DNA from 2 places in the Streptomyces spectabilis genome. Region 1 is predicted to be linked to the other one. Evidence: riboswitches for the same ligand, from Rfam matches in the RefSeq annotation. Region 1 holds a riboswitch; the other holds the start of a gene.
The links. A riboswitch is a leader RNA that binds a small molecule or an ion and turns the genes downstream of it on or off. The one in region 1 is predicted to bind ZMP and ZTP.
Positions count from the first base shown of each region.

Region 2: linked by a shared signal. The riboswitch ahead of CP982_RS25995 (serine hydroxymethyltransferase) and the one ahead of CP982_RS05760 (bifunctional 5,10-methylenetetrahydrofolate dehydrogenase/5,10-methenyltetrahydrofolate cyclohydrolase) in region 1 are both predicted to bind ZMP and ZTP.

Region 1 covers NZ_CP023690.1:1,470,231-1,473,617, reverse strand. Annotated here, with positions in the region: gene CP982_RS05765 (chymotrypsin family serine protease) at 1-900, opposite strand, end outside; gene CP982_RS05760 (bifunctional 5,10-methylenetetrahydrofolate dehydrogenase/5,10-methenyltetrahydrofolate cyclohydrolase) at 1,034-1,912, opposite strand; ZMP/ZTP riboswitch at 1,934-2,020, opposite strand; gene CP982_RS05755 (TetR/AcrR family transcriptional regulator) at 2,120-2,629, opposite strand; gene CP982_RS05750 (trypsin-like serine peptidase) at 2,840-3,387, opposite strand, start outside.
Region 2 covers NZ_CP023690.1:5,892,281-5,895,667, reverse strand. Annotated here, with positions in the region: gene CP982_RS26000 (hypothetical protein) at 1-381, shown strand, start outside; gene CP982_RS25995 (serine hydroxymethyltransferase) at 508-1,803, opposite strand; ZMP/ZTP riboswitch at 1,846-1,936, opposite strand; gene rocD (ornithine--oxo-acid transaminase) at 2,108-3,310, shown strand; gene CP982_RS25985 (AfsR/SARP family transcriptional regulator) at 3,307-3,387, opposite strand, start outside.

The DNA.
Region 1 (3,387 bases):
CAGGTACTCGCCGGTGTACACCCAGTCCCAGCCCTCGACCCGCACGCCCCGCTCGTCGCCCCGTCCGCCCGTGTACAGGAAGTCGTCCACGTCGGAGGTCGGGATCAGCATGACGTCGTGGGCCTGGTGGCGCGGTCCGACCGTGCCGATGTACTGGTCGGCCCCGTTCGTGACCCGGCCGCCGGGCCGGCCGCAGTGCGCCGCGCCGAGGACGTACTGCGTGCCCGACCCGTCGCGCACGCCGAACCCGGACGAGCAGGGCACACCGTCGGTCTTGATGAGCGCGCCGCCCGACCACGGCTGGGAGTCGTCGTCGCGGCTGCGCTCCTTCATCCTCCCTTCACGGACGGTACGCACCGGCACGCCCAGGTCCTCCTGGAGGGCGGCGGCCCGGCGCCCGGCGGCGGCCGCCGCCCTGCGGCCCGGGTCCGCGGCGACGACGAGCCCGCTGCCGTCCGCCGGGATCTTCACGGTGTGGCCGAGCGAGGGGTCGGCCCGCAGCCGCTCCTGGAGCCGCGCCGACGCGGACTTCAGCTCCTTGAGCGAGTACGGGGCCGAGACGACCCGCACCTGCGCCGTGCCGCGCGCCTTGGCGAGGGCCTTCCGCACCGGCGCGGGCAGCTCGCCCTTCCAGTACAGGGCGACCCGGTTCCGCTCCAGGGCGATGCCGGTGAACCCCGCGTACCGGCCGCGTTCCTGCGCCCATCGGATGACGCCGGCCGCGGCGACGAGCGGCCGCTGCTCCGCCATCCTGCGCGCGGCGTCCTTGCCCGCGAGCCGCCCGACCGACACCGTCTCCCGGTCCGGCTGGTCGGCGCTCGCGCCCTGCCCCGCCGCGCCGAGTATCGCCGTGCCGAACACCGCCGCGCCCGTGGCGAGGAGAGCCTTGTGACGACGCATCGAACCCCCTGGTGACCGTGCGGCGACGGGGGTGTCGCCGCAACAGGCAGGAACGTAGGGGGAGTTGGTCAACAGCGGGTCAACACCCGTGGAAAGCACCGGATGGTGGTACGGGCGCGGCGGGCGGCCCTCGTCACCGGGCGGCGCGCGCCTCCAGCTGCCGCTCCGCGGCGGCCACCGTCTGCTCGAGCAGGACCGCGATCGTCATGGGGCCGACGCCGCCCGGCACCGGCGTGATGAGGCGGGCCCGGCTCAGGGCGCCGTCGAAGTCGACGTCGCCGACGTTGCCCGGGTTGTACCCGGCGTCGATGACGACCGCGCCCGGCTTGATGTCCTCGCCGCGGATCAGCTCGGGTCGGCCCACGGCCGCCACGACGACGTCGGCCTCGCGCAGGTGCGCGGAGAGGTCGGCGGTGCGCGAGTGGCAGTAGGTGACGGTCGCGTCCCGGGCGAGCAGCAGCATCCCCACGGGCTTGCCGAGGATCGCGCTGCGGCCCACCACGACGGCCCGCTTCCCGGCGAGGTCGACGTCGTACGCGTCGAGCAGCCGCATGATCCCGCCCGGGGTGCAGGACACGAAGCCGGGCCGCCCGAAGCTCATCGCGGCGAACGAGCTGAGCGTGACGCCGTCGACGTCCTTGTGCGGCGCGATCGCCTCGAACGCGGCGCGCTCGTCGATGTGCTCCCCGACGGGGTGCTGCAGCAGGATGCCGTGCACGGTCGGGTCCTCGGAGAGGGCGCCGAGGGTGGCGACGAGCTCCTCGGTCGTGGTCGCGGCGGGCAGCGCGACGTGGCGCGAGACGATGCCCGCCTTGGCGCAGCGGTTCCGCTTCATGCGGACGTAGGTGACCGAAGCGGGGTCCTCGCCCACGAGCACCGTGGCCAGACAGGGCGCGGCGCCCGTGCGCCGGGTGAGCTCCGCGGCGCGGGCCGCGGTCTCCTCGCCCACGCGGCGGGCGAGTGCGGTGCCGTCCATGAGCTGGGCAGGAACCGTCGAAGTGGTCGGGGACATGGCCGCCTCCAGGCGTGGTTGACCAGTCGCCCAGGCGCACGGCATCGACATCTGCGTCAGGCCGCTCCCCGGTGGTGCTCCACCTCAGCGCCAGTCACGGCCCGGGGCCCACTGTAGTCGAGGGCGTGTCGGTGCTTGACGGCGCGGGGGGCCGCGACCGCGCACGACCTGGTGATCGGCGGCGTTCCGCCCACCGGCGGGGGACGTTTACGCGGCCCCACCGGGGTCCGGCAGGAGCTCCCGCAGGAGTTCCTCGAACTCGTCGGCCGTCGGGGGCTTGTCCGCGAGGAGGCCCTGGAGCAGCAGCCCGTCGTAGGACTGGGCGAAGAGCTTCACGCGCAGCGGCTCGTCGGTGAACTGGCGGGCGAAGGCGGCGAGCGCCTCCTGCCAGCGGCGGGTCGCGGCCCGCTGCTCCGGGCGGCGCACCGCGAGCAGGCACAGCTCGAACTCGGCGAGCAGATGGCCGGGCGGGCTGAGGATCTCCGCCATGAGCTCCGCGAGCGCCCGGCGCTTGTCGCCGCCGGGCGCCGCCACGAGCGCCTCGATGCGCGCGGAGTCCTCCTCCATGCACTGGGTGAGCGCCGCCGTGAGGAGGGCGTCGATGCTGCTGAAGTAGTACGTCGTGGCGGTGGTGGGCAGCTCCGCCTCCCGGGCCACCGTGCGGTGGGTGACCCCGGCGGCGCCGTCGCGCGCGATGACGCGCACGGTGGCCTCGATGAGTGCCCGGCGCCGCCGCTCGCCCTTGGCGCGGCGGCCGTCGGTGACGGGCTCGGTGGTCGGTCCGGTGGCCGGTCCCGTGATCGGCCCGGTGGTCGGCTCGTTCAGGGTCGTTCTCCCGCGTTCGTGCGCGCGTACCTCTCCTGCCGCGTACGCGCGCCGTTCCCGCCGACGTTACCCGGTCGGCGCACGGCGGGTGCCGCACGCCCGTCAGGTCGTCCGGGGCGGTACCAGGTTCCGCTCGGTGCCGAGCCGGGTCGTGGTGTCGGCGTAGAGGCTGACCTCGCCGCCGCTCCAGCGGACGACGATGTCGTCGGGGCGGCCGCCCGCGGTGTGCCCGCCCGCCGTCGCGACCTTGGCGTGCTTCCACAGCGCGCTCGCCCCGCGCAGCTGGGTCTTCCTGCCCAGGCCGCCGGTGCCCACGTCCTGGTGGAGGGTGAGCTTGCCGTCGGACCAGCGCACGAGGACGTCCCCGCGGTCGCTGCCCGCGAAGTCGCCGCCGACGAGGAGGGCGGCGCGCTTCCAGGTGGCGTTGGGCTTCTGGAGCCTGGTCTCCTTCTTGAACCCGTCGCCGGCCTCGCGGTAGAGGGTGAGTTCGCCGTCGCTCCAGCGGACCACCAGGTCGTCGGCGCGCTTGTTGCCGCTGAAGCGGCCCGCGGTGATCTGGGTGGCGTGCTTCCAGGTGGATTTGGCCTTGGCGAGCCTGACCTCCCGGCCGAAGCCCGCGGCGGACACGTCGGGGTACAGCGTGACCTCGC
Region 2 (3,387 bases), 4.4 Mb from region 1:
GGCCGCCAGATCAATGTCACCTGGCTGGTCCACGACGTGCGCCCCTGGCGGGTGGACCGGGTGTATCCGGGCGGGAAGGGCCCGGTCTGGATCCACACCTCCACGGACGTGGAGTCCATGACCGGCACGTGGCACAAGGCGGCCCGCCCCGGCGCCCTGCGCGCCCTCCTCAAGTCCCTTCACGTCCTGGGCAAGCAGTCGGACGACGGCTCTGCGGGCATCTCCCCGTCCACGCCCTACCGAGCCGGGACCACCCCCACGGCGAAGCCCGCCCCGGACACGGGCTGGGGCTGGCCCTGGGTGATACCCGGCGCGGGGGCGGGAGCCCTCGCGGGAGCGGCGGCGACGCTCTACTACCAACGCCGCGCGTCACTCGCCTGAGGCAGACCTGACTTGCTGTGGGCAATCGTCCCGCAGGGCGGGACGGGTGGGCACAGCCCCGGGCGCCGAGCAACTATTAACGAGGGCGTGCCCCCAGCACAGCGCCCCGCACCGGGGGAACGGGGGTCACCCCGTGGCCAGCCCGGGCGCGGGGTAAGCGGACAGCAGGTCCGCGACCTCACTGCGGACCTTACGCAGGGCGTGCTCGTCCTCGTCGTGCGCCGCCCGCACACCCCGGTCGATCCAGTCGGCCACCGTCTCCATATGGGCGGTGCCGAGCCCCCGGGACGTGAGGGAGGGCGTCCCGATCCGCACCCCGGAGGGGTCGAAGGGCTTCCGGGTGTCGAACGGCACGGTGTTGTAGTTGACGACGATCCCGGCCCGGTCGAGGGCCTTCGCCGCGACCTTGCCCGGCACGTCCTTGGGCGTGAGGTCCATCAGGATCAGATGGTTGTCCGTACCGCCGGAGACGAGGTCGAAGCCACGGGCGAGCAGCGCATCGGCGAGGGCCTTGGCGTTGGCGACGACGGCGTGGGCGTAGTCGCGGAAGGAGGGCTGTGCGGCTTCGTGCAGGGCGACGGCGATCGCGGCGGTGGTCTGGTTGTGGGGCCCGCCCTGGAGCCCGGGGAAGACGGCCTTGTCGATGGCCTTGGCGTGCTCCTCGCGGGCGAGCAGCATCGCCCCGCGCGGCCCGCGCAGGGTCTTGTGGGTGGTCGTGGAGACCACGTCGGCGTACGGGACGGGCGAGGGGTGGGCGCCGCCCGCGACGAGCCCGGCGATGTGCGCGATGTCGGCGACGAGCACGGCCCCGGCCTCGCGGGCGATCTCGGCGAAGGCGGCGAAGTCGATGGTGCGGGGCAGCGCGGTGCCGCCGCAGAAGATCAGCTTGGGCCGTTCCTTGAGGGCGAGTTCGCGGACGGCGTCGAGGTCGATCAGGCCGGTGTCCTCACGGACGCCGTACTGCACGCCGCGGAACCAGCGGCCGGTGGCGGAGACGCCCCAGCCGTGGGTGAGGTGGCCGCCCATCGGCAGGGCCATGCCCATGACGGTGTCGCCGGGCTCGGCGAAGGCGAGGTAGACGGCGAGGTTGGCTGGGGAGCCGGAGTAGGGCTGGACGTTGGCGTGGTCGGTGCCGAAGACGGCCTTGGCGCGGGCGACGGCGAGGCGCTCGACCTGGTCGATGTTCTGCTGGCCCTCGTAGTAGCGGCGGCCGGGGTAGCCCTCGCTGTACTTGTTCTGCAGGACGGTGCCGGAGGCTTCGAGGACGGCGGCGGAGACGTAGTTCTCGCTGGGGATGAGGCGGAGGGTGTCGGCCTGGAGCTGCTCCTCGGCGGTGACGAGGGCGGCCAGCTCGGGGTCGGCGGCGCTGAGCGCCGGGTGCTGCGGCGCGGGCGAGGAAGGGGAAGGAGAAGAGTGGCTCATGGCGTCCTCCGGGGCGAGCGGTGATGGTGTCCGGTCGTTGTCCCGGGGTGCCCAGGCGTTCGGCACCTCGAAGGTTCTGCCTCGCACGGCTTCCTCAGGGTCGATTCCCTGTGCGCCAGTCGCCGCGCTGTGGAAACCAGAGTAACGGTCAGGCCACCGTGTCAGGGTTCGCTCCCGGAGCGAGCGACGATAGGTATTGGGCCACGAACCCGCCCCGTCCCCTACGACACGCGAGAACCTCCTTGCGCCGTTAGTAGCCGTAGGAATCGCACAACGACGTGCGAACGTGAGAAACGGAGACCCCGTGACCGCTACGGAAGACCTCATCGCCTCGGCCGAAGCGCACAGCGCGCACAATTACCACCCCCTGCCCGTCGTCGTCGCGTCGGCGGAGGGCGCGTGGATGACGGACGTCGAGGGCCGCCGGTACCTCGACATGCTCGCCGGCTACTCCGCGCTCAACTTCGGCCACGGCAACGAACGCCTCATCGAGGCCGCCAAGGAACAGCTGGGGCGGGTGACGCTGACGTCACGCGCGTTCCACCACGACCGTTTCGCGGAGTTCTGCGCACGGCTCGCCCGGCTGTGCGGCAAGGAGATGGTGCTGCCGATGAACACGGGCGCGGAGGCCGTGGAGACGGCGGTGAAGACCGCCCGGAAGTGGGGCTACCGCGTCAAGGGCGTGCCCGAGGGCCGGGCCCGCATCGTGGTGGCGGCGAACAACTTCCACGGCCGTACGACGACCATCGTCAGCTTCTCCACGGACCCCGAGGCCCGGGCGGACTACGGCCCGTACACGCCGGGCTTCGACATCGTGCCGTTCGGTGATCTGGGGGCGCTCCGGGACGCCGTCACGGAGGACACGGTGGCGGTGCTCATCGAGCCGGTCCAGGGTGAGGCCGGGGTGCTGGTGCCGCCGCCCGGCTATCTGCCGGGGGTGCGGGAGTTGACGCGCGAGCGCGGGGTCCTTTTCGTCGCGGACGAGATCCAGTCGGGGCTCGGCCGGACGGGGCGGACGTTCGCGTGCGAGCACGAGGACGTGGTGCCGGACGTGTATCTGCTGGGCAAGGCGCTGGGCGGCGGCGTGGTGCCGGTGTCGGCGGTGGTGGCGGACGCGGACGTGCTCGGGGTGTTCCGGCCGGGTGAGCACGGCTCGACGTTCGGCGGCAATCCGCTGGCGTGCGCGGTGGCCCTGGAGGTCGTCGCGATGCTGGAGACGGGCGAGTTCCAGCAGCGGGCGACGGAGCTGGGCGAGCATCTGCACGCGGAGCTGGGCCTGCTCGCGGGCTCCGGGAAGGTCGTGGAGGTGCGCGGGCGCGGCCTGTGGGCGGGCGTCGACATCGACCCGTCGCACGGCACGGGCCGGGAGATCTCCGAGAAGCTGATGGAGCGCGGTGTCCTGGTGAAGGACACCCACGGCTCGACGATCCGGATCGCTCCCCCGCTGGTGATCAGCAAGGAGGACCTGGACTGGGGCCTCGACCAGCTCCGGGCGGTGCTCGGCTAGCCGCCCGCGGTGCCGGGGGGCGCGGCTGCCGCCCCCCGTGCGCGGGCCGCGTCGAAAGCGGTCGTGAAGGCGGTGTC